Regions from separate parts of the Streptomyces odontomachicola genome, predicted to be linked through region 2. Evidence: riboswitches for the same ligand, from Rfam matches in the RefSeq annotation. Region 2 holds a riboswitch; the other holds the start of a gene.

Region 1 (10,714 bases), on a different contig from region 2:
GTACGGGATGCCGGGACCACCCCGTACGGGATGCCCGGCCCTCGTCCGGCCTCCTAGGGGCGGACCACCCACTCGCCCTTGCGCATGACCCCGCGCAGTGTGAACTCGCCGTCCAGCACGACCAGATCGGCGTCCTTGCCCGGCTCCAGCGAACCGACGCGGTCGTCGACGCCGAGCAGCCGCGCCGGGTTCAGGGACAGGGCGCGCACCGCGTCGGCGACCGGCAGCCCGTCCACGGTGACCGCCCGGCGGAACGCGGTGTCCAGGGTCAGCGTCGAGCCCGCGATGGAGCCGCCCTCGACGAGCCGCGCGACGCCGTCCTTCACGTCGACCTCCATCGGGCCGAGCGGATAGCGGCCGTCGCCCATGCCGGCCGCGCCCATCGCGTCGGTGATGAACGCGACCCGCCCGGGTCCCGCGCGGTGGAAGGCCAACTCGACCACGGCGGGGTGCAGATGGGTCCCGTCGTTGATCAGCTCGACGGTCACCCGCTCGTCCTCCAGCAGCGCCACGACGGGACCCGGGGCCCGGTGTCCGAGCGCGGGCATCGCGTTGAACAGGTGCGTCGCGACCGTCGCCCCCGCCTCGACGGCCTCCAGCGTCAGGTCGTACGAGGAGTCCGTGTGCCCCACAGCGGCGAGCACCCCGTGCTCGGCCAGCAGCCGCACCGAGTCGAGCCCGCCCGGCAGTTCGGGCGCGAGGGTCATCATGACCGCCGAGCCGCGCGCCGCGTCGATCAGCTTGCGTACGTCGGCCGGGTCGGGGTCGCGCAGCAGGGTCGGCTCGTGCGCGCCGCACCGGTGCTGCGAGATGAAGGGGCCCTCGAAGTGCACGCCGGCCAGCTCGCCCTGCTCGGCGAGCTCGCTCAGGACGCCCGCCTGGTGGGCGAGTTCGGAGAGTTCGCCGGTGACGGTGGAGGCGGCCATGGTGGTGGTGCCGTGCCGCCGGTGGGTGTCGATGACCTTCATGGCCTCGTCGGCCGTACCCGCGGAGAAGGACGCGCCGCCGCCGCCGTGCACGTGCATGTCGACGAAGCCGGGCACCACCCAGTGCCCGGACAGGTCGAGGGTGTCCACCGCCTCGTGCGCGGGGGAGTCCTCCGCGATGCGCGCGCCCTCCACGGTCAGCCTGCGCCCCTCGGCCACCCCGGTGGGCAGCACCACGCTGGCGCCGGCCAGCACGGTGCGCGCGCTCTGCGGCCCCTTGCCGCCGGTGGTCGGAACAGTGCCGGTAGGGCTCATCGGCTCGAAACCTCCGCGGAGAGAAGATCCCAGGCGAGAAGTCCCGCGCCCAGGCAGCCCGCGGCATCGCCCAGCGCCGCGGGAACGATCGTGGGGAGTTGCTGGAAGGTGACCCGCTCGCGGACCGCCTCGCGCAGCGGCACGAAGAGCAGGTCGCCCGCCTCGGCCAGCCCGCCGCCGACGATCAGCGTACGGGGGTCGAGCAGGGTCAGCGCGGTGACCAGCCCCGCCGCGAGGGCGTCCACCGCGTCGTGCCACACGGCCAGCGCCGCGGGGTCGCCCGCCCCTACGGCCTCGGCGCAGTCGGCCGCGGTCATCGTGGCGTCCCCCGAGGCCGCGGCCCACGCGCGCCCGACCGCCGCGGCCGAGGCCAGCATCTCCAGGCAGCCGCGCTGCCCGCAGCGGCACTCGGGCCCGTCCTGCGGGCGCACCGTGATGTGCCCGATCTCGCCCGCGCTGCCGTGCGCCCCCGGCTCGACCCTCCCGTCGATGCCGATCGCCCCGGCGATGCCGGTGCCCAGGGGCACGAACAGGAACCGGTCCACGCCGTCGCCCGCGCCGATCCGCCCCTCGGCCAGACCGCCGGTGCGTACGTCGTGGCCGAGCGCCACCGGGAGCCCCGCGCCCAGCCGCTCCTGGAGCAGGGCGCGCAGCGGGAGGTCGCGCCAGCCGATGTTCGCGGAGTAGACGGCCACGCCGTTGGCGTCGTCGACGATGCCGGGCACCGCGACGCCGACGGCCTCGGGCGCTGCGCCGAACTTGTGCGCCCCGTGGTCCCGCAGCTCGGCGGCGAAGCCGAGGATCCCCTCGGCGACGGCGTCCGGGCCGCGCTCGCGGTCGGTGGCGCGGCGGTCCTCGTACAGCAGCTCGTTGTCCGGGCCGATCAGGGCGGCCTTCATGCCCGTGCCGCCCACGTCGAGGGCGATGACATAGCGCTGGGTTGGTTCGGCTTCACGGCGACTCACACCGCCAAGTGTCCGCGAGAACCCGGAAGAGGTCTAGTCCACTCGCGGCATTGTGCCGGGTCCGGTCCGGCTTTCCCCGTTCGTGCCGGAGCGTCCGGAACGGGCTCGTTTCCGCGGCGGCCCGTTTCCGCATCGCCACCGCCCGTGGTGTAGACCTTGTGGGGTATTGGGGGGAGACTCACGTTCCGGTATTGGGGGTCCTGTGCGGGCCGTCGGGAGTGAGTGTGACCACGGTGCAGTCAGGACTTGAACGGGCGTAAGGGGTAAACCAGTGGAGCGTCGGCGTTTTCTGGGGCTGGCGACGGGAGTTGCGGGGGCCGCCGGGCTGGCCGCTTCGGGCTGCGGCACCGGGGCGGGCACCGGCGAGGGCGCACTCAAACTGATCGCGGCCGACTACGGCGACCCCGGCGGTGACAACAGCTCAAGGGACTACTGGGAGCAGGTCTCGCGCGCGTTCACGAAGAAGAACCCCGGCATCACGGTGGACGTCGAGGTCTACAGCTGGAACGACGTCGACAAGAAGGTCGCCGACCTGGTGCGGGACGGCAAGGCCCCGGACATCGCGCAGATCGGCGCGTACGCCAACTACGCCAGCCAGGACAAGCTCTACCCGGCCAGCGACGTCCTCTCCATCCCCACCCAGGCCGACTTCATCCCCGGTCTCGCCGAGGCGGGCGAGGTCATCAGGGTCCAGTACGGGCTGCCGTTCGCGGCCAGCACCCGCCTTCTCTTCTTCAACAAGACGCTCTTCGCGAAGGCCGGGCTCGACCCCAGCGACCCGCCGAAGAGCTGGAGCGACCTCAAGTCGGCCGCCAAGGCCCTCAAGTCGTCCGGAGTGAAGATCCCGTACGGGCTTCCGCTCGGGCCCGAGGAGGCGCCGGCCGAGACCATGATGTGGATGCTCAGCGCGGGCGGCGGCTACGCGGACGAGGTCGGCACCTACACCATCGACTCCGAGGAGAACGTCGAGGCGTTCCGCTGGCTCAAGGACGACCTGGTCGGCGCGAAGCTGACCAACCCCGACCCGGGCGGCACCGACCGGCAGACCCTCTTCGACGCGTTCAGCCGCGGCGAGGTCGGCATGCTCAACGGCCACCCCACGCTGATGCAGCAGGCCAAGCGCGGCGGGGTGGACTACGGCACAGCCGAGCTGCCCGGCAAGGACGGCACGGCGAAGGCGACCATGGGCGTCGCCGACTGGCTGATGGCCTTCAAGCAGAACGGCCGGCGCAAGGAGATAGCGAAGTTCCTCAACTTCGTCTACGACGAGAAGAACCACTACGCCTTCGCCGACCGCTACGACATGCTGCCGGTCACCACCTCGGCCAGCCGCCGCATGCGCCAGGACAGCAGCCACAAGAAGCTGTGGCGCTTCCTCGACCAGCTCTCCAGCGCCGAGTTCTACCCGGCGGGCAAGGTCTCCTGGGCGCACGTCAGCGCCGACATCAAGGAGAACATCGGCAAGGCCGTCACCGACGACCCCGCCAACGTGCTCGGCTCCCTCCAGCGCAAGGCCGAGGCGGAGGAGTCCTCCTCCCGCTGACCCCGCAGCCTGCTCCCCGGGCCACTGGCAGTCCCATCACCGCAGGTCACGGCCTTACGGGCCGGATTGTCAGTGGCCCCCAGTACGTTGTTGTCATGACTGAGGTACGTGAAGCGGAGCCCGCACCGATCCCGGTCCGCGGCCTCTCCGAGCGCGATACGCGCGTCCTGGCGCTGGAGCGCGGCGCCTGGACGGGCCCCGGCGCCAAGGAGCGCGCCATACGCGAGCAGCTCGACCTCTCGCCCACCCGTTACTACCAGGTGCTCAACGCCCTCCTCGACGATCCGTACGCCCTCGCCCACGACCCCGTCACGGTCAACAGGCTGCGCGCACGCCGCGAGGAGCGCCGCCGCATACGCTGACCCGTCCGGCAGCGGCGGGGCGTGGGTAGGGTCACCGCATGGCCCTTCCCACACCCCGCACCGCGGCCGGCCGGGCCGCACTCGACGCCCTCCTGCACGCGCCCGAACGGGCCGCCGTCGCCGTGGACTTCGACGGCACCCTCGCCCCGATCGTCGCCGACCCCGAGCAGGCCCGCGCCCACCCGGACGCCGTCCCCGTCCTGTCCCGGCTCGCGCCCCGGCTCCGGGCCGTCGCGGTGATCACCGGCCGCCCCGCCGACGCCGCCGTGCGGTACGGAGGCTTCGCGGGCGCGCCGGGACTGGACCACCTGACGGTGCTGGGCGCGTACGGGGCCGAGCGCTGGGACGCGGCGAGCGGGGAGGTGCGGGCGCCCGGGGAGCCGCCGGGGGTGGCCGCCGCGAGGGCCGAACTCCCCTCGCTCCTCACGGACTTGGGTGCGCCGCCCGGCACCTGGACGGAGGACAAGGGGCGTGCGGTCGCCGTGCACACCCGGCGCGCCGAGCGGCCCCAGGCGGCCTTCGACCTGCTGAGGGAGCCGCTCACCGCGTTCGCCGCACGGCACGGGCTGGTCATCGAGCCCGGCCGCATGGTGCTGGAGCTGCGCCCGCCGGGTGTGGACAAGGGCGCGGCGCTGGAGGGCTTCCTGCGCGAGACGGGAGCCGAGACCGTCCTGTACGCGGGCGACGACCTCGGCGACCTCGCCGCCTTCGACGCGGTGGAACACCTGAGAGGAGAGGGAGTACGGGGCCTGCTGGTATGCAGCGGCTCGGACGAGGTGACCGAACTCGCGGCCCGAGCAGACCTGGTGGTCGACGGTCCGGCGGGCGTGGTCGAGCTGCTGGCGGGGGTGGCGGAGGGGGTGGAGGGGTAGGGGAGGGGGAGGGCCCCCAAGGGCCGATCACTCTCCTTCGACCCCGCTCCCTCACCCTCCCAGCGCCCGTAGCTGGTCCAGGAACCAGCGTTCCGGGGGGAGTGCTGTTGCCGCTGCTGTCAGGCGCTTTGTGCGTTCCGCGCGGTCGTCCCGCTCCATGGTGAGGGCCGTGTGGAGGGCCTCGGCTGTGGCGGTCACGTCGTAGGGGTTGACCACCAGGGCGTCCTCGCCGAGTTCGGCGTAGGCGCCCGCCTCGCGGGAGAGCACCAGGGCGCAGCCCTCGTCGGAGACGACCGGGACCTCCTTGGCGACCAGGTTCATGCCGTCCCTGATCGGGTTGACCAGCGCCACGTCCGCCATCCGGTAGGCGGCCAGCGAGCGCGCGAAGTCGTCCTTCACATGCAGCACGACCGGGGTCCAGTCCGGGGTGCCGAAGGCCGCGTTGATCTCCTCGGCGACGCGCGAGACCTGCTCGGTGTAGTCGCGGTATACGGCCAGGTCCTGCCGGGACGGGTAGGCGAAGGCCAGGTGGACGACCTCGCCGTGCCATTCCGGGCGGTCGGCGAGCAGGCGCCGGTAGGCGTGCAGGCCGCGCACGATGTTCTTGGAGAGCTCGGTGCGGTCGACGCGTACGACGGTACGGCGCCGTGACCCGTCCGCACCCGTGCCGATCTGCTCGCGGAGCTGCGCCATCCGCTCGTCCACGTCCTCGCGGCGGGACCGTTCGCGCAGGAAGTCCGCGTCGGCGCCGAGCCCGTGCACGCCGAGGCGGGTGCTGCGGCCCTCGTGCGTGACGGTCAACTCGCTCTCGCCGTACGCGACTTCCGCGCCCAGCACCCGTTCGCAGCACTCCGCGAAGGCCGCGGCCCAGCGGCGGGTGAGGAACGCGGCGCGGTCCGCGCCGAGGATCCCCCGCAGCACCTCGGCCGCCACGGCGTCGGGCAGCATCCGGTAGTAGTCGGCGGGCGCCCACGGGGTGTGCGAGAAGTGGCCGATGCGCAGGTCGGGGCGGCGTTCGCGGAGCATCCCTGGCACCAGCGTGAGGTGGTAGTCCTGCACCAGTACGGCCGCGCCTTCCGCCGCCTCCTCGGCGAGGGCGGCGGCGAAGGCGGCGTTGTAGCGCTCGTACGAGGCCCACATGTCCTCGAAACCGGCGTCGAAGGACGGCTCGAGGGGGGTCTGGTACAGCAGGTGGTGGACGAACCACAGGACCGAGTTGGCGATGCCGTTGTACGCGGCCGTGAAGGTGTGCTCGGGGATGTCCAGCATGCGGACCGGCTGGTCGCCGGTGTCCTCCGGGGGGAGGCGGTCCGGCTGCCGGGCCGCGGCCCGGCGGGCCGCCTCGCGGTCGCCTTCGCCGAGTGCGGCGCACACCCACAGGGCGCCCGCGTCCGTGCCGATCGCCGAGAGGCCCGAGACGAGGCCGCCGCCGCCGCGTTTCGCGGTCAGGGTGCCGTCGTCGGCGGGGGTGTAGGTCACCGGGCCGCGGTTCGAGGCGACGAGGACGCGGGCGAGTTCCTGGACCATGGTTCGGAGCGTAGCCCTCGCGCCGGGTGGCGAAACGTGGAGCCCCGCCTTGCTTCGGTCACCTTGCGCTACGGGGTGGCCTCTGGCTGCCCCTGCTTCCGGGGCTGCGCCCCGGGCCCCGTTGGGTGCGTGGTGGCGCGGGTGCGGGGGCTGCGGTCCGCTGTGCCCACCCTCCCCCAAGCTCTTCGACTTCGCTCCGAGTAGGGAGGTACCCCCCTCGCCCCGACGGAACGAATGCCCACAGCTCGTGCGGGGAGGCGGGGGCGGAAAAGGAGCTGCCGGCGCAAAAGCTACGCCGCCCTGCTCCGTACATACTCCGCGATCTCCCCCATCGGCGGCCGCTCCTCCGTGTCCACGGGGTGGGTGTGGGGGGTGAAGCCTGTGCCGGAGTCGGCTCGGGTGTACTGGGTCAGGGCCGCTCGCACCAAGTGGCCGCGGGAGAGGCGGAGTTGCGCGGTGCGGTAGATGGCCGCCGCCATCCGGCCGAGTGCCTGCCCGCTCTGGTGACGGTGCCGGCGTACGCCCACGTCCGCCTGCGCCAGGGCGTCGAGCCCGCACAGCTGGAGCGCGTCGATGAGGAGCCCGATCTCGACCCCGTACCCCACAGGGAACGGCAGCCGCTCCAGGAGCGAGCGGCGGGCCGCGTACTCGCCGCCGAGCGGCTGCACGAAGCCGGCGAGCTGCGGCCAGTGCATGTTGAGCAGGGGCCGGGCCATCAGCTCGGTGACCCGGCCGCCGCCCGCCGGGTCGGAGCCCATCGGCCGGTCGTACATGGCCTTGACGAGCTGCAACCGCGGATCGGTCAGCAGCGGGCCGACGATGCCGGTGACGAAGGAGGCGGAGAAGTCGACGAGGTCGGCGTCGACGAAGCAGACCACGTCGCCGCTGGTGGCGAGCAGCGAGCGCCACAGCACCTCGCCCTTGCCCGGCAGCGCGGGTATCCGCGGCAGCACCTCGTCACGGTGCACGACCCGCGCCCCGGCGGCCGCCGCGACCTCGCCCGTACGGTCGTGCGAGCCGGAGTCGAGGACGACGAGCTCGTCGACGAGCGGCGCCTCCTCGCTCATCAGCTCGCGCCGGATGACGGTGACGATCTCGCCGACGGTGCGTTCCTCGTTGAGCGCGGGGAGCACCACGCTGACGCTGCTGCCCGTGCTGCGTTTCGCGGACAGCAGCCGTTCCAGGGGGAGTTGGCGGTCCGCCGGGAAGGAGCGCCGCTCCAGCCACTCCGCCACTTCCGGCAGCACGTCGTGCTCCGCGGCCGGAACGGCCGCCCGCACGTCGTGCTGCGCTGCCCGCAGGGCCTGCTCAGGCCCAGGCTGCCCAATCATGCTCCCCATGTGATCCATCTCGCGGTTCGGACGACTATCTCAAGAGTCGGTGGCGTCGGTTACAGTCTTGAACAACGCGGATGGCGACCGCATGTCGGGGTCGCTTTGCGTCCGGCCCGCTCAGGGCCGCAGGCCGACCGCGGAAAACTTCATACAGCTCATCCAGAGGGGCAGAGGGAACGGCCCGTTGAAGCCCCGGCAACCCTCCAGTCAGGTTCGTGTCATCGCGAGGTCCCTGACTCGGGAAGGTGCCAATTCCGTCTCATGGCGAGATACGCCATGGGAAAGATGAGGAGAAAGGGCCTCGCCTTCATGGCTGTGCAAGCTCCTGAACAGGGCAACCGTAACGCCGACGCCGTCCGTCTCGGCCCCGCCGCCGCCCTGTCCTGCCGCGAGTGCGGGGAGCGCTTCCCGCTCGGCCCCGTCTTCGCCTGCATCGAGTGTTTCGGGCCGCTGGAGATCTCGTACGACCTTCCCGGCGGCGATCCCGAAGCCCTCCGCAAGCGGATCTCGGAGGGCCCCGACAACATCTGGCGGTACGCCCCGCTGCTGCCCGTCCCCGAGGACGTGGCCTCGAAGCCCAACATCAACCCCGGCTTCACCAAGCTGGTCAAGGCCGACCACCTCGCGCGCGAGCTCGGCGTGACCGGCGAGCTGCACGTCAAGGACGACTCCGGCAACCCGACGCACTCCTTCAAGGACCGCGTCGTGGCGATCGCCGTCGAGGCGGCCCGCGCCTTCGGCTTCACCACGCTCTCCTGCTCCTCAACCGGCAACCTGGCCGGCGCGGTCGGCGCGGCCGCGGCCCGCGCGGGGCTGCGGTCCTGCGTGTTCATCCCGCACGACCTGGAGCAGGGCAAGGTCGTGATGGCCGCGGTGTACGGCGGCGACCTGGTCGGCATCGAGGGCACGTACGACGATGTGAACCGCTTCTGCTCGGAGCTCATCGGCGACCCGCTCGGCGAGGGCTGGGGCTTCGTGAACGTGAACCTCCGCCCGTACTACGCGGAGGGCTCCAAGACCCTCGCGTACGAGATCTGCGAGCAGCTCGGCTGGCGGCTGCCGGACCAGCTCGTCATCCCGATCGCCTCGGGCTCCCAGCTCACGAAGATCGACAAGGGTCTCAAGGAGCTGATCGCGCTCGGGCTCGTCGAGGACAAGCCGTACAAGATCTTCGGCGCCCAGGCCGAGGGCTGCTCGCCGGTGTCGGCCGCCTTCAAGGCCGGGCACGACGTGGTCAAGCCGCAGAAGCCGGACACCATCGCCAAGTCGCTCGCCATCGGCAACCCGGCGGACGGCCCGTACGTCCTGGACATCGCCCGGCGCACCGGCGGCGCGGTGGAGGACGTGACCGACGCGCAGGTCGTCGACGCGATCAAGCTGCTGGCCCGCACCGAGGGCATCTTCGCCGAGACCGCGGGCGGCGTGACCGTCGGCGTGACGAAGAAGCTGATCGAAGAGGGCGCGCTGGACCCGTCGTTGACCACCGTCGTCCTCAACACCGGCGACGGGCTCAAGACCCTGGACGCGGTCGCGCCGACGACCGGGCCCTCGGCCGTGATCCGCCCGAACCTGGACGCGTTCCGCGCGGCGGGCCTCGCCTGAGCCGCGCGCGCTGATACGTACGCCGCGTACGCACGCCGCATCTCCGTACACCGCATCCCCGTACACCGCATCCCCGTACGCCGCATTCCTCCCGAACCCTCCGCACCCGCACCACGGAAGGCAGTAGCCCCATGAGCGTCAACGTCCGCATCCCGACCATCCTGCGCACCTACACCGACGGCCGTGCCGAGGTGACCGCCGAGGGCGGCACGCTCTCCGAGGTGCTGACGGACCTGGACAAGAACCACACCGGCATCGGCGCCCGCGTCCTGGACGACGAGGGCAAGCTGCGCCGCTTCGTCAACGTGTACGTGAACGACGACGACGTCCGCTTCGAGCAGGGCCTGGAGACCCCCACGCCTGACGGCGCCGGCGTCTCGATCATCCCGGCGGTCGCCGGCGGCTGCTGAGGCCGTCGCCGTCGCCGGCGCCTCGTCGCGCCGATAACCGAACGATTCGCGGGTACGCGCCGGTCAAGGGCTTCGCGCGGGCCGAAATTCCGCTGAATCGTCAACAGATCGAAAATCTTCGAATCGCCTCCTCCGGCAGCACCGGAGGAGGCGATTCCGCGTTCCGGGAAGCGATAAGGTTTGATGTCGCTTCCGTCGCATCCGCCCCACGCGCGTATCGAACGCATATGAGATGCGGACAAGTTGTGCGCAAAATTGGTGCGGCTTATGCCCCTTCTGTTCCTCTTTGTCTGACCCGACTTGCCCTGTTTTAGCGGCACTTGAGGTCATATCGCCGATCGGCCGTGCCCAGAATTCTCGTCCGATTGACCTGTTGCAGAGGGCGGTCGTGCAGATACATTCAGCCGCGGTCGACAGGTTCCGGCGCACGCCTCCGCTTGTCCGGAAGTGAGGTCTGACCCGGGTTCGTGAAGTGCGGGCTCGTGCAAGGGCCAGTAATAGGGGAGTTAGGAATGGCTCAGGGCACCGTCAAGTGGTTCAACGCGGAGAAGGGGTACGGCTTCATCGCGGTCGACGGTGGTGCGGACGTGTTCGTCCACTACAGCGCGATCCAGATGGACGGGTACCGCACCCTGGACGAAGGACAGCGGGTCGAGTTCGAGATCTCGCAGGGTCAGAAGGGACCGCAGGCGGACATGGTCCGCGTGACCGGTTGATCTTCGCAACGTCACGAGGGGGCGCTTCCGCTGCGGCGGGGGCGCCCCCTCAGCGTTGTGCGGGGCAACTCGGGGCGGGGGCTCGCGGATTGGCTGGGCCGTAGCACTCCCTCGCGCGAAGGGCCTTGCGCCCGCCCGTCGC
Region 2 (10,714 bases):
AAGGCCATCGTGGAGGGCCACGGCGGCAGGGCCGAGCTGCGCGCGACGGAGGGCGGGGGCGCGACGTTCGCGCTGGTCCTGCCGGTGGAGGGCGATCCGGGGCACGCCGACGAGGAGACAGGGACAGAGGGAGAGAGTTGAACCGCATCCTGATCGCCGAGGACGAGGAGCGGATCGCCGCCTTCGTCGAGAAGGGCCTGCGGGCCAACGGGTTCACCACGACCGTCGCCGCCGACGGCGACACCGCCTTCGACTACGCGTGCACCGGCGGCTTCGACCTGACCGTGCTGGACATCGGGCTGCCGGGCAGGGACGGGTTCAGCGTGCTGCGGGAGCTGCGCGAGGCGCGGGTGACGATGCCGGTGATCGTGCTGACCGCGCGGGATTCGGTACGCGACACCGTGGCGGGCCTGGAGGGCGGGGCCGACGACTGGATGACGAAGCCGTTCCGCTTCGAGGAGCTGCTGGCGCGCGTACGGCTGCGGCTGCGCACCGCGGCCCGCGCGCCGGAGGTGACGGTGCTGCGGAACGGGGACCTCACGCTGGACCTGCGCACGCGGCGCGCGCGTGCGGGCGGGCGGACGGTGGACCTGACAGCACGCGAGTTCGTCCTGCTGGAACTGTTCCTGCGCCACCCGGGCCAGGTGCTCTCCCGCGAGCAGATCCTGTCGCATGTGTGGGGGTACGACTTCGACCCCGGCTCGAACATCGTGGATGTGTACGTGCGGGCGCTGCGCAAGAAGCTGGGTGCGCACTGTCTGGAGACCGTGCGCGGGATGGGGTATCGCCTGCCTTAGCGTCCCGCTTGGACCGCCGGTCGGGTGCGCTTCTGGTCGCCTCCCGCTGCGGCGGGATGTGGGTTGTGGTTGCGCCCGACTTTGTGCCTTCCGGCCCGCCCTACGACGCTCCGCGCCTCCGGCCGAGCCTTGCTCCGCACAAGCCTGTGGTCGACTTCCGTATCGGCGTCCCTTTGAGGTTGTGGGCATTCGTTCCGCTGGGGCGGAACGGGTGGGCACAACCGGACTCGCGCCCCCTGCTCCCACGCAACCCCGCTCCCAACGGGGCCCGGGGCCCAGCCCCGGACAAGGTGAACTCACCTTCATAAACGGCTCATTGGGCCCTCACCGCGCCCAAAGAGGCTCGGCACCATGCCGATACGCCACGCCGCCGCACTCTGCACCGCGCTCACCCTGTGCGCACTCCTCGCCGTCCCCGGCGTCCTCCCCACCCTCGGCACCGACGCACGGCTGACCCTCGCCGTCTTCGCCTGCGCCACCTGCGCCTGGATCGGCACCCCGATCGACGACACCTACATCGCCCTCGGCGCGGGACTGGCCCTCGCCGCGACCGGCGTGATCAGCAGCGAGCAGCTCTTCGGGACGCTCGGCGACCCCACCGTATGGCTGCTGATCTGCGCCTTCGTACTGGCAGCCGCGGTCTCCCGCACAGGACTCGCGGCCCGCGCGGCGGCCTTCCTGGTGAGCGGGGCCCGCAGCGTACGGCAGCTCGCGCACCTCAGTACCGCGGCGCTCGTGGTCTCGGCGTTCGCCATCCCGGCGACCTCCGGCAGGGCCGCGCTGGCCCTCCCGGTGTTCCTCGCGCTGGCGAAGGCGCTCGCGGGGCGCACCCGCGTGGTGGTGATGCTCGCGCTCCTCTTCCCCACCGTCATCCTGCTCTCCGCCGTGGCCACGCTGATCGGCGCCGGCGCCCACCTGATCACCGTCGCGGTGCTGCTGGAGACCACGGGCGAACAGATCGGCTTCACGAAGTGGCTGCTCCTCGGCCTGCCCCTCGCAGTGGCGACCTCCCACGCGGCGGCGGAGGCCGTCCTGTTGACCACCACGAAGCGCGCCGACCGCCGCGGCCCCGTACGCGTCACCGCACAGGACATCGAGCAGCACACCGACACCCCGGTCACCGGGCCGCTGACCCCGCACGAGGCACGGGCCGCGCTGCTGCTGGCCACCGTCGTCGTGCTGTGGTGCAGCGAGCCCGTCCACGGGGTGTCCCCCGCACTCGTCGCGCTGATCGGCGCCGTCGTCGCGGCCTCACCGGCCCTGGGAACGGTGCCGCTCAAGGACGCGCTCAAGACCGTCCCCTGGGCGCTGCTCCTGTTCATGGCGGCGACCATGGCGATGGGCGTCGCGCTCATGGAATCCGGCGCGGCGCGCTGGCTGGTGGCCGGGCTGCCCGGCGAGGCGCTGCCGCCCTGGGCCTTCCTCGCCGTGGTCGTCGGCGTGAGCACGGCGGCGCATCTGCTGCTCCAGTCCCGTTCGGCGCGGTCCAGCGTGCTGGTGCCGCTGGTGGTGGCCGCCGCCGCGGGCGCGGGCGTCAACCCCGTCGCCGCCGGCCTCGCCTCGACCGCCGCGGCCGGTTTCTGCCACACCCTCCCCGCCTCCGCGAAGCCGGTCGCCCTCTTCGCCGACGTCCCCGGCACCCCCACCTACGCGCCGCGCGACCTGCTGCGGCTGTCCGCCGTGCTGGCGCCGGTCAGCGCGCTGTTGGTGCTGCTGTTCGCGCTCGCCGTGTGGCCGCTGCTCGGCGTCCCGGTGATCTGACCGCCGCACGCCACCCCTTTGGACGAAGGAGTACGTCATGCCTCACCTCACGCCCCAACTCCCCGTGCACGCGCACCACTTCACCGTCGCCCCCAGCGGCTTCAAGGAGTCGCTGTCGGCCCAGGGTGCCGCCGAGGCCATCGCCGAGGGGCTGCGCCGGGTCGAACCGGGCGCGACCATCGACCTCGTACCCCTGGTGGACGGCGGCGAGGGCACCGCCGAGACGCTGGCGGCGGCGACCGGCGGGCGGCTCCTGCGGCGCACCGCGACGGGCCCGGTCGGCGCCCCGGTGGACACCCACTTCGCGCTGCTCGGCGGCGGCGCGTCCGCGGCGGGCCGCACCGCCGTGGTCGAGATGGCGGCCGTCGCCGGGCTCTCCCTCGTACCCCGCGAACTCCGCGATCCCGGCGCGACGACCACGTACGGCGTCGGCGAACTCCTGCGCTCCGCACTGGACTCGGGCGCCCGCCGCATCCTGGTCGGCTGCGGCGACTCGGGCACCTCGGACGGCGGCGCGGGCGCGCTGGAGGCGCTCGGCGCGCGCCTGCTGGACGCCTCGGGAGCGCGGCTCCCGCCCGGCGGCGCGGCCCTGGCCCGGCTCGACCGCATCGACACGGCGGGACTCGACCCGCGGCTGCGCGAGGCCGGACTGCTCGTCGCCTGCAACCCGTTCAACGTCCTGTGCGGCCCCCGCGGCGTCGCCCGCGTCTTCGGCCCGCAGAAGGGCGCGACCGCCGCGCAGACGGAGCGGCTCTCGTACGGGCTCGAGCGCTGGGCCCGGGTGCTGGAGCGGGACCTGCGCGGGTGGCCGCGCGCGGTGACCGACCTGCGGTACGGGCCAGGGACCGGCGCCTCCGGCGGGCTCGGCGCGGGCCTCGCGGCGCTGGGCGCCCGGCTGCTCCCCCGCTTCGAGGTGCTGCTCGACGGGCTCGGGCTCGACGGCCTCGGCCTGGACGCGCGGCTGGCACGCGCCGATCTGGTGATCACCGCGGAGGGCTCGCTCGACGGGCAGACCCCGCGCGGCAAGGTGCCGGCCGAGGTGGCGCGCAGGGCGAAGCGGTACGGACGCCCCGTACTCGCGCTGGCCGGAACCCTCGGCGAGGGCGCGCACGAGGCGCGGGCCGCGGGCATCGACGCCTACCGGTCGATACTGCCCGCGCCCGTCGGTCTCGCCGAGGCCCTGGACCGCGGCGCCGAATACCTCGCCGACGCCGCCGAACACGCCCTGCGCATGGTCCTGCTGGGCACCCGCCTCAGGCCGGCGGGCGCCCAGGCCGCTCAGCCCTCGGAGCCGGAGGAGCCCGAGCCCGCGCCGGTCCTGTCCGGCACGCAGCGCCCGTCCTCGGTGCGGTAGGTCCAGCGCGCGCCGTCGGTGACCAGTTCGCGCACGGCCCGCACGAAGCGCTCGACGTGCTCGTCCGGCGTACCGGCGCCGAAGCTGACCCGGATCGCGTTCAGCGACTTCTCGCCGGGCGCCGCCTCGGGGGCTCCGCACTCGCCGGGGTCGCTCTCCTCGCCGCCGAGCAGGGTGCGCAGCAGCGGGTGCGCGCAGAACAGCCCGTCCCGTACGCCGATTCCGTACTCGGCGGAGAGCGCGGCGGCGAAGTGCGAGCTGTTCCAGCCGTCCACGACGAAGGAGAGCACCCCGACCCTGTCGGTGCCCTCGCCGAACAGCGAGAGCACCCGCACCTGCTCGACTCCCGCCAGGCCCGACTCCAGCTTCTCCAGCAGCTCGCGCTCGCGCTCCACCAGGCGGTCGAAACCGGCGGCTGTCAGCGCGCGGCAGGCGGAGGCGACGGCGTACGCGCCGATGACGTTCGGCGAACCGGCCTCGTGGCGCGCGGCGGTGGTGTGCCACTCGACCTCCACGCCGCCCTCGGCGGTGCGCGACACCTTGCGGCTGGCGCCGCCGCCCGCGAGGTAGGGCTCGGCCTCGCGCAGCCAGTCGGCGCGACCGGCGAGCACCCCGGCGCCGAACGGCGCGTACAGCTTGTGCCCGGAGAAGGCGATCCAGTCGGCGCCCGACTCGGCCAGGCTCACCGGGTGGTGGGGGGCGAGCTGCGCGGCGTCCACCACGATGCGCGCGCCGTGCCGGTGCGCCGCCTCGGCGAGCTCGCGCACCGGCCAGATCTCGCCGGTCACGTTCGATGCGCCGGTCACGCACACCAGCTTGGGACCCTTCGGCGCCTGGTGCAGCGCCTCCTCCAGGGTGTGCACGGCCTGTTCGGGCGAGCGGGGCGCGTCGAGGAACGTGGTGTCGTGCCCGCGCCAGGGCAGCAGCGAGGCGTGGTGCTCGGTCTCGAAGACGAACACCCGGGTGCCCTGCGGCAGTACGGAGGCGAGCAGGTTGAGGGAGTCCGTCGTGGCGCGGGTGAAGATCACCTCGTCGCCCTCGCGGCACCCGGTGAACTCCGCGACCGTGCGCCTGCTCTGCTCGAACAGCTCGGTGGAGAGCTGCGAGAGGTAGCCCGCGCCGCGGTGCACGCTGCCGTAGTACGGGGCGTAGGCGGCCACGTCGTCCCACACCCGCTGGAGCGCGGGGGCGCTCGCCGCGTAGTCGAGCGCGGCGTAGCTGACCTCGCCGCCGGTGACCAGCGGGACGCTGACGTCGCGGCCGAGGACGGGCAGGGGAAGCGGCGCGCAGGCGGGCTCCGCATCGGCGGTCCCGGCCGCGGCGGAGCCGGTGGGCGCGGAGACGGCGGAGGGCGCGGACTGGGCGGAGGACAGGTACGACATGGCGGAAAACTCCCGTACGAAGGCAGGCGAGACACACGCGTGGCGACGCACGGCCCGGGCGACGGGCGCGCGGAACGCGGTGCTTGAGGATGCGGAGAACCGGAGAAGGGCCGGCGCTACCGGAGAGACCGGCGCGGCCCTATCGCATTCGCTGACTCACGAGAAAGCTCCCTCGAAGACCAGGACCCCTGGCTGAGGGATCCGTGCTTGCCGCAGACCTTGCTGTCGTGCGGCCTGGTCATCACCCGGGGCACCCCACCACGGCAGGAGGGTTGCCGGACAGCGGGCCGGGGCCTTCTTCGCTGTCGCTCGTGACCTGGGCAGGAGTATGGCACAGGTGATCGCCCGTTCCGCAAGGGTGTCCGTATGGCGGGACCGGCGGCACGCACGCCACCGGTCCCGCGCGGCCCGTGGCTCACGGCTCGTGGCTCACGGCTCACGGCTCACGCTCGCGGTTCGCAGCCCCGCGGCTACGACAGTGCGCACAGCTCCCGCAGCGCCCCGTGCAGCGCCCCCGCGAGCGCGGCGGGCGGCAGGGCGCCGTCGGCCGAGCCGTGCAGCCCGAAGTGGACCGCGCCCCGGTACGGGGTCATCGCCACCGCGAGCTGGTGTCCTCCGGCCAGCGGGGCGAGCGGGTGCAGGGCGCGCAGCGGCGCCCCGTCGAGCGTGAACGGGATGTCAGGCAACGGCACACTCGTGGCCAGCGCGTCGAACAGCAGCGGCGCCGACTCCCGCAGCAGCGGCCCGGCCAGCCGGTGCGCGGCGGGCGGCACCAGGTCGGTGAGCAGCGCGAAGGCGCCGGGGCCTCGGCGGGGGCCGCGCTCCTTGTGCGCGCGCATCGCCTCGCGCACCAGGCGCAGCCGCTCCAGCGGGTCGGACTCGCCGAGCGGGAGGCGCAGGAGGTGCCCGGAGAGCTGGTTCCCGAGCCGGGGGTCGCCGGGGCGGCGCCTGCTGCTGACCGGCACCAGCACCCGTACGGGGCGGGCCGCCGGATCGTGCCCCGCGGCCTGGATGCGGTGGCGCAGCGCGGCGGCGCACAGCGCGAGCAGCACGTCGTTGACGGTGCCGCCGTGCGCCTTGCGTATCCGGTGCACCGCGTCCAGCGGCAGCACGGGGAACGCGAAGGCCCGGCCGCAGGCGGCCGGGCCCACCGCCGCGTGCAGCGGACTGGCCTGCGGATGCAGCGCGTTGCCCGCCGCGGTGGCCGCGACGGACGCGGCGATCTCGGCGGCCCTGCGGGTCCTCGCCACCTGACCGGGTATCCGCCCCGGCAGCCCCGCGATGGCCCGTACGGCGTCCACGGCGCGGCGCGGATCGGCGTACCGCAGCACTCCCCCGACGGGCTCCCCGCCGCCGCCCTCCCGGCCCTCCTCGGGCGGGCCGCCGAACGTCCGCCCGCGCACCTCCATCGGGTCGAAGAGCGCGGCGCCCAGCTCCATCGCCCGCAGCCCGTCGACCGAGGCGTGGTGGAACTCGGCGAGCAGCGCGAAGCCCTCCTCCGGCCGCCGCCCGGTGAACAGGTGCAGCCGCCACGGCGGCGCCCCCTCCGGCAGCGCCCCGCAGGCGGCCCGCGCCGCCTCACGTTCCAGGGCCGCGGCCTCCAATCCCCGTGCGGCGGCCGGAAGGTGGCGCACCTCCACGTGGGCCCGCGCGTCGAACCAGGGCACCTCGTGCCAGCGCGGCGCCTCCAGCGGGTTCCACCCCTGCCGCACCACCTGGCGCAACCGCGGCAGCGCGGAGGCCCGTTGGGCGAGCAGCGCCGCCAGCTCCTCAGCCGTGCGCGTCCGCGCCCCGGCGCCGAACACGGCCAGCGCCCCCAGCCGCAGCGGCGCCTCCCGCGACTCCATGCCCCAGAAGGCCGCATCCAGCGAACTGAGGTGATCCTCCATGTGCCAGTCCCCTCCCCTGTGTGGCAACACCACTCCCCCGGCCACACATTGTCGGGTAAAGGTTGACGGCGCGTTACGAGGAGCGGCGCTTCTCGGCCGCGTACGGTCGGGACTTCGGCCGTGTACGGGCAGGGGTCCGGCCGCGTACGGGCGGGAGTTCAGCCCTCGGCGCGCACCCTCCGCCGCACCTCGTACCCGGCCAGCACCACCGCCAGCGTGACCGCGCTCATCCAGAACTGCGCCCTGCTGTCCGGCAGCACCGCCATGGCCAGCAGCACCGCGGCCATCCCCGCGACGGCGAGCCAACTCAGCCACGGATAGCCCCACATGGGCAGCCGCAGCCGGTCGGGGTCCTCCCGCTCCAGGCGCCGCCGCATCCTGATCTGCGCCAGTCCCACCAGGAGGTACACGAACAGCGCGACCGCGCCGTAGGAGTTGATCAGGAACTGGAAGATCCCGTCGGGCGAGGCCCACGCGGCCACCGTGGAGGCGAAGCCGACCACCGTCCCGGCCAGCAGCGCGCGGCGCGGCACCCCGCCCCGCCCGATCTTCGCGAGCCCGCGCGGCGCGTCCCCGTTGCCGGTCAGCGCGAACAGCATCCTGGAGGACGTGTAGAGCGCGGAGTTGAGGCAGGACAGCACGGCCGTCAGCACCACGGCGTTCATCACCGTGGACACCGCCGGGACCCCCATCGCCCCCAGCACGGCCCCGTACGGGCTGACCTGCACGGCGTGCGAGTTCCACGGCACCACCGAGACGACCACGGCGACCGACAGCACGTAGAAGGCGACCACCCGCAGGATGATGGAGCGCATGGCGTCGGCCACCGCGCGCTCGGGCTCCTCCGACTCGGCGGCCGCGATGGTGACGATCTCCGCGCCGGTGAAGAAGCCGATGCAGGGCACCACCGCCGCCAGTACGGCCGCCGCCCCCGCCGGCGCGAATCCGCCGTGCCCCACCAGGTTCCCGGCCGCCTCCGACGCGCCGCCCCCGCCGGGCAGCACCCCCGCGAGCCAGAGCACGCCGGCGAAGAGGAACACCACGATCGCCGCGACCTTCACCGAGGAGAACCAGTACTCGAACTCCCCGTACGCACGCGCCGAGACCATGTTCGTGGCCGTGAGGAGCACCATCAGCACCAGGCTGACGGCCCACAACGGGGCGCCCGGCAGCCACAATTGGATGATCCGTCCCCCGGCCACCGCCTCCACGGCGACCACGATCACGAAGAAGTACCAGTAGAGCCACCCGGTCAGGAAGCCGGCCCGGCGCCCCAGTTCCTCCCGCACGTGTACGTAGAAGGAGCCCTGCACCGGGCGCGCCACGGTCATCTCCGCGAGCATCCGCATGATCAGCACCGTGAGCGCGCCCGCCACCAGGAAGGAGACCACGGCGGCCGGACCGGTCGAGCCGATCACGACCCCGCTGCCCACGAAGAGCCCGGCGCCGATCACCCCGCCCAGCGCGATCAGGTTCATATGGCGCCGCTTGAGCCCCGTGCGCAGCCCGTTCGCGCCCTCGGCGGATTCCCGCGCGGGCTCGGCCGCCTTCTCCTCTACCGCCACTACCTCGTCCTCATCGCAGCTCCGGGGTGCCGTCCGCACCCCGGAGGCGACGATTCCAGAGGAGTGTTGACATGACGTTGCGCCACATTGCGGCCGTACGTCAGTCGTGTTGCCCCGGCCCTCTCACCGGGGCCGTTCCGCTGACTCAGTCCCGCTGACTCAGTCCTGCTGCCTGCGGTGCACCACCTGCGCGGAGGACTGGTCCCTGGCGAGCACCAGCATGGAGTCGATGTTCACGTGCGCGGGCCGGGCCGCCACCCAGCCCACGCAGTCCGCGATGTCCTCGGCGGAGAGCGGGGTCATGCCCTCGTAGACCTTCTCCGCGCGCTCCTCGTCCCCGCCGAAGCGCACCTTGGCGAACTCCGTGTGCACGAGCCCCGGATCGATCTGGCACACCCGCACCGGCTGCCCCAGCATCTCCTTGCGCAGCACCTTCGTCAGCGCGGTCACCGCGTGCTTCGCCGCGTTGTAGCCCGCGCCCCCGGGATACGGCTCCTGGCCCGCGATCGAGCCGATCGTGATCACCTGGCCGTCGCCGGAGGCGATCAGCTTGGGCAGCAGCGCCTTGGTCATCCGCAGCGTGCCCAGCACGTTCGACTCGTACATCGCGAGCCAGTCGTCCTCGTCGGCCTCCGCCACCGGGTCGGTGCCCAGCGCGCCGCCCGCGTTGTTCACCAGCAGGTCGCAGCGCTCCACGGTGGCGCAGAACGCCTCGACGGAGGCCGGGTCCGTCACGTCCAGCGACTCGGCGCGGCCGCCGCACTTGTCCGCGACCTGCTCCAGGCGCTCGGCGCGCCGCGCGCCGAGCACCACCCGGTAGCCCTGCTCGGCGAGCCGGACCGCGGTGGCCGCGCCGATCCCGCTGCTGGCCCCGGTCACCACGGCCACCTTCGACGACGCCTCAGTCATCCCTGTCCCTCTCTCCAACGCCGGTACGCAGCAGAGCCTTTCAAGCAGAACCCTGCTGCGTATAGCCCTGAAGGGACCGGGTACGGCCCGGAGGGGACCGGCGGACGCCTCAGACCGCGCTGGCCTTCACCCACCGCTCCAGCGCCGCACGCGCCGCGCCGGAGTCCACCGAGTCGGCCGCGCGCGCCATCGCCGCGCGGATCTGCTCGGGCAGCGGCGCGTCCGTCGGCGCCAGCGCGACCAGCGCCGCGGCCGAGTTGAGCAGCACCGCGTCCCGTACGGGACCGTGCTCGCCCTCCAGCAGCCGCCGCGCCACCTCCGCGTTGAACCCGGCGTCCTGCCCGCGCAGCGCCTCCACGGGTACGAGGTCGAGCCCCACGTCCCGCGGGTCGAAGGACTCCTCGCGCACCGTGCCGTCCCGCACCACCCACACCGTGGACGTGGCGGTCGTGGTCAGCTCGTCGAGCCCGTCGTCGCCGCGGAACACCAGGGCCGAGGAACCGCGCTTGGCCAGCACGCCCGCGATGATCGGCGCCATCCGCGCGTCGGCCACGCCGGTGGCCTGCGCCCGCACCCGCGCGGGATTGGTCAGCGGCCCCAGGAAGTTGAACGGGGTGGGCACGCCCAACTCCCTGCGCGCGTTGGCCACATGGCGCAGCGAGGGGTGGAACTTCACCGCGAAGCAGAAGGTGATCCCGGCCTCGGCCGCGACCTCGGCCACCCGCGCGGGCGTGAGCTCCAGATTCACCCCGAGCCGCTCCAGCACGTCGGAGGCGCCGCTCGCGCTCGATGAAGCCCTGTTGCCGTGCTTGACGACCTTGGCGCCGGTGCCGGCCACCACGATCGAGGACATGGTGGAGATGTTGACCGTCTTGGCCCGGTCACCGCCGGTGCCGACGATGTCCACCGAGGGGCCCGGCACCTCGATGGTGTTGGCGTGCGCGTACATCGCGTCGACGAGCCCGGAGATCTCCTCGACGGTCTCGCCCTTGGCCCGCAGCGCCACCGCGAACCCGGCGACCTGCGCGTCGCTGGCCTCGCCCCGCATGATCCGGTC

Evidence for each region. A riboswitch is a leader RNA that binds a small molecule or an ion and turns the genes downstream of it on or off. The one in region 2 is predicted to bind S-adenosylmethionine.
Region 1: linked by a shared signal. The riboswitch ahead of thrC (threonine synthase) and the one ahead of ABEE00_RS12235 (aminotransferase class V-fold PLP-dependent enzyme) in region 2 are both predicted to bind S-adenosylmethionine.

What each region holds. Positions count from the first base shown of each region.
Region 1 covers NZ_JBCFOK010000001.1:144,723-155,436, forward strand. The annotation lists gene nagA (N-acetylglucosamine-6-phosphate deacetylase) at 54-1,241, opposite strand; gene ABEE00_RS00800 (ROK family protein) at 1,238-2,140, opposite strand; gene ABEE00_RS00805 (extracellular solute-binding protein) at 2,478-3,749, shown strand; gene ABEE00_RS00810 (DUF3263 domain-containing protein) at 3,845-4,111, shown strand; gene otsB (trehalose-phosphatase) at 4,150-4,983, shown strand; gene ABEE00_RS00820 (alpha,alpha-trehalose-phosphate synthase (UDP-forming)) at 5,035-6,510, opposite strand; gene ABEE00_RS00825 (glucosyl-3-phosphoglycerate synthase) at 6,801-7,757, opposite strand; SAM riboswitch class I at 7,997-8,136, shown strand; gene thrC (threonine synthase) at 8,154-9,446, shown strand; gene ABEE00_RS00835 (MoaD/ThiS family protein) at 9,578-9,856, shown strand; gene ABEE00_RS00840 (cold-shock protein) at 10,369-10,572, shown strand.
Region 2 covers NZ_JBCFOK010000005.1:485,629-496,342, reverse strand. The annotation lists gene ABEE00_RS12255 (sensor histidine kinase) at 1-141, shown strand, start outside; gene ABEE00_RS12250 (response regulator transcription factor) at 138-797, shown strand; gene ABEE00_RS12245 (SLC13 family permease) at 1,149-2,558, shown strand; gene ABEE00_RS12240 (glycerate kinase family protein) at 2,596-3,912, shown strand; gene ABEE00_RS12235 (aminotransferase class V-fold PLP-dependent enzyme) at 3,837-5,294, opposite strand; SAM riboswitch class IV at 5,493-5,611, opposite strand; gene ABEE00_RS12230 (wax ester/triacylglycerol synthase domain-containing protein) at 5,765-7,183, opposite strand; gene ABEE00_RS12225 (amino acid permease) at 7,342-8,748, opposite strand; gene ABEE00_RS12220 (SDR family NAD(P)-dependent oxidoreductase) at 8,908-9,657, opposite strand; gene trpD (anthranilate phosphoribosyltransferase) at 9,767-10,714, opposite strand, start outside.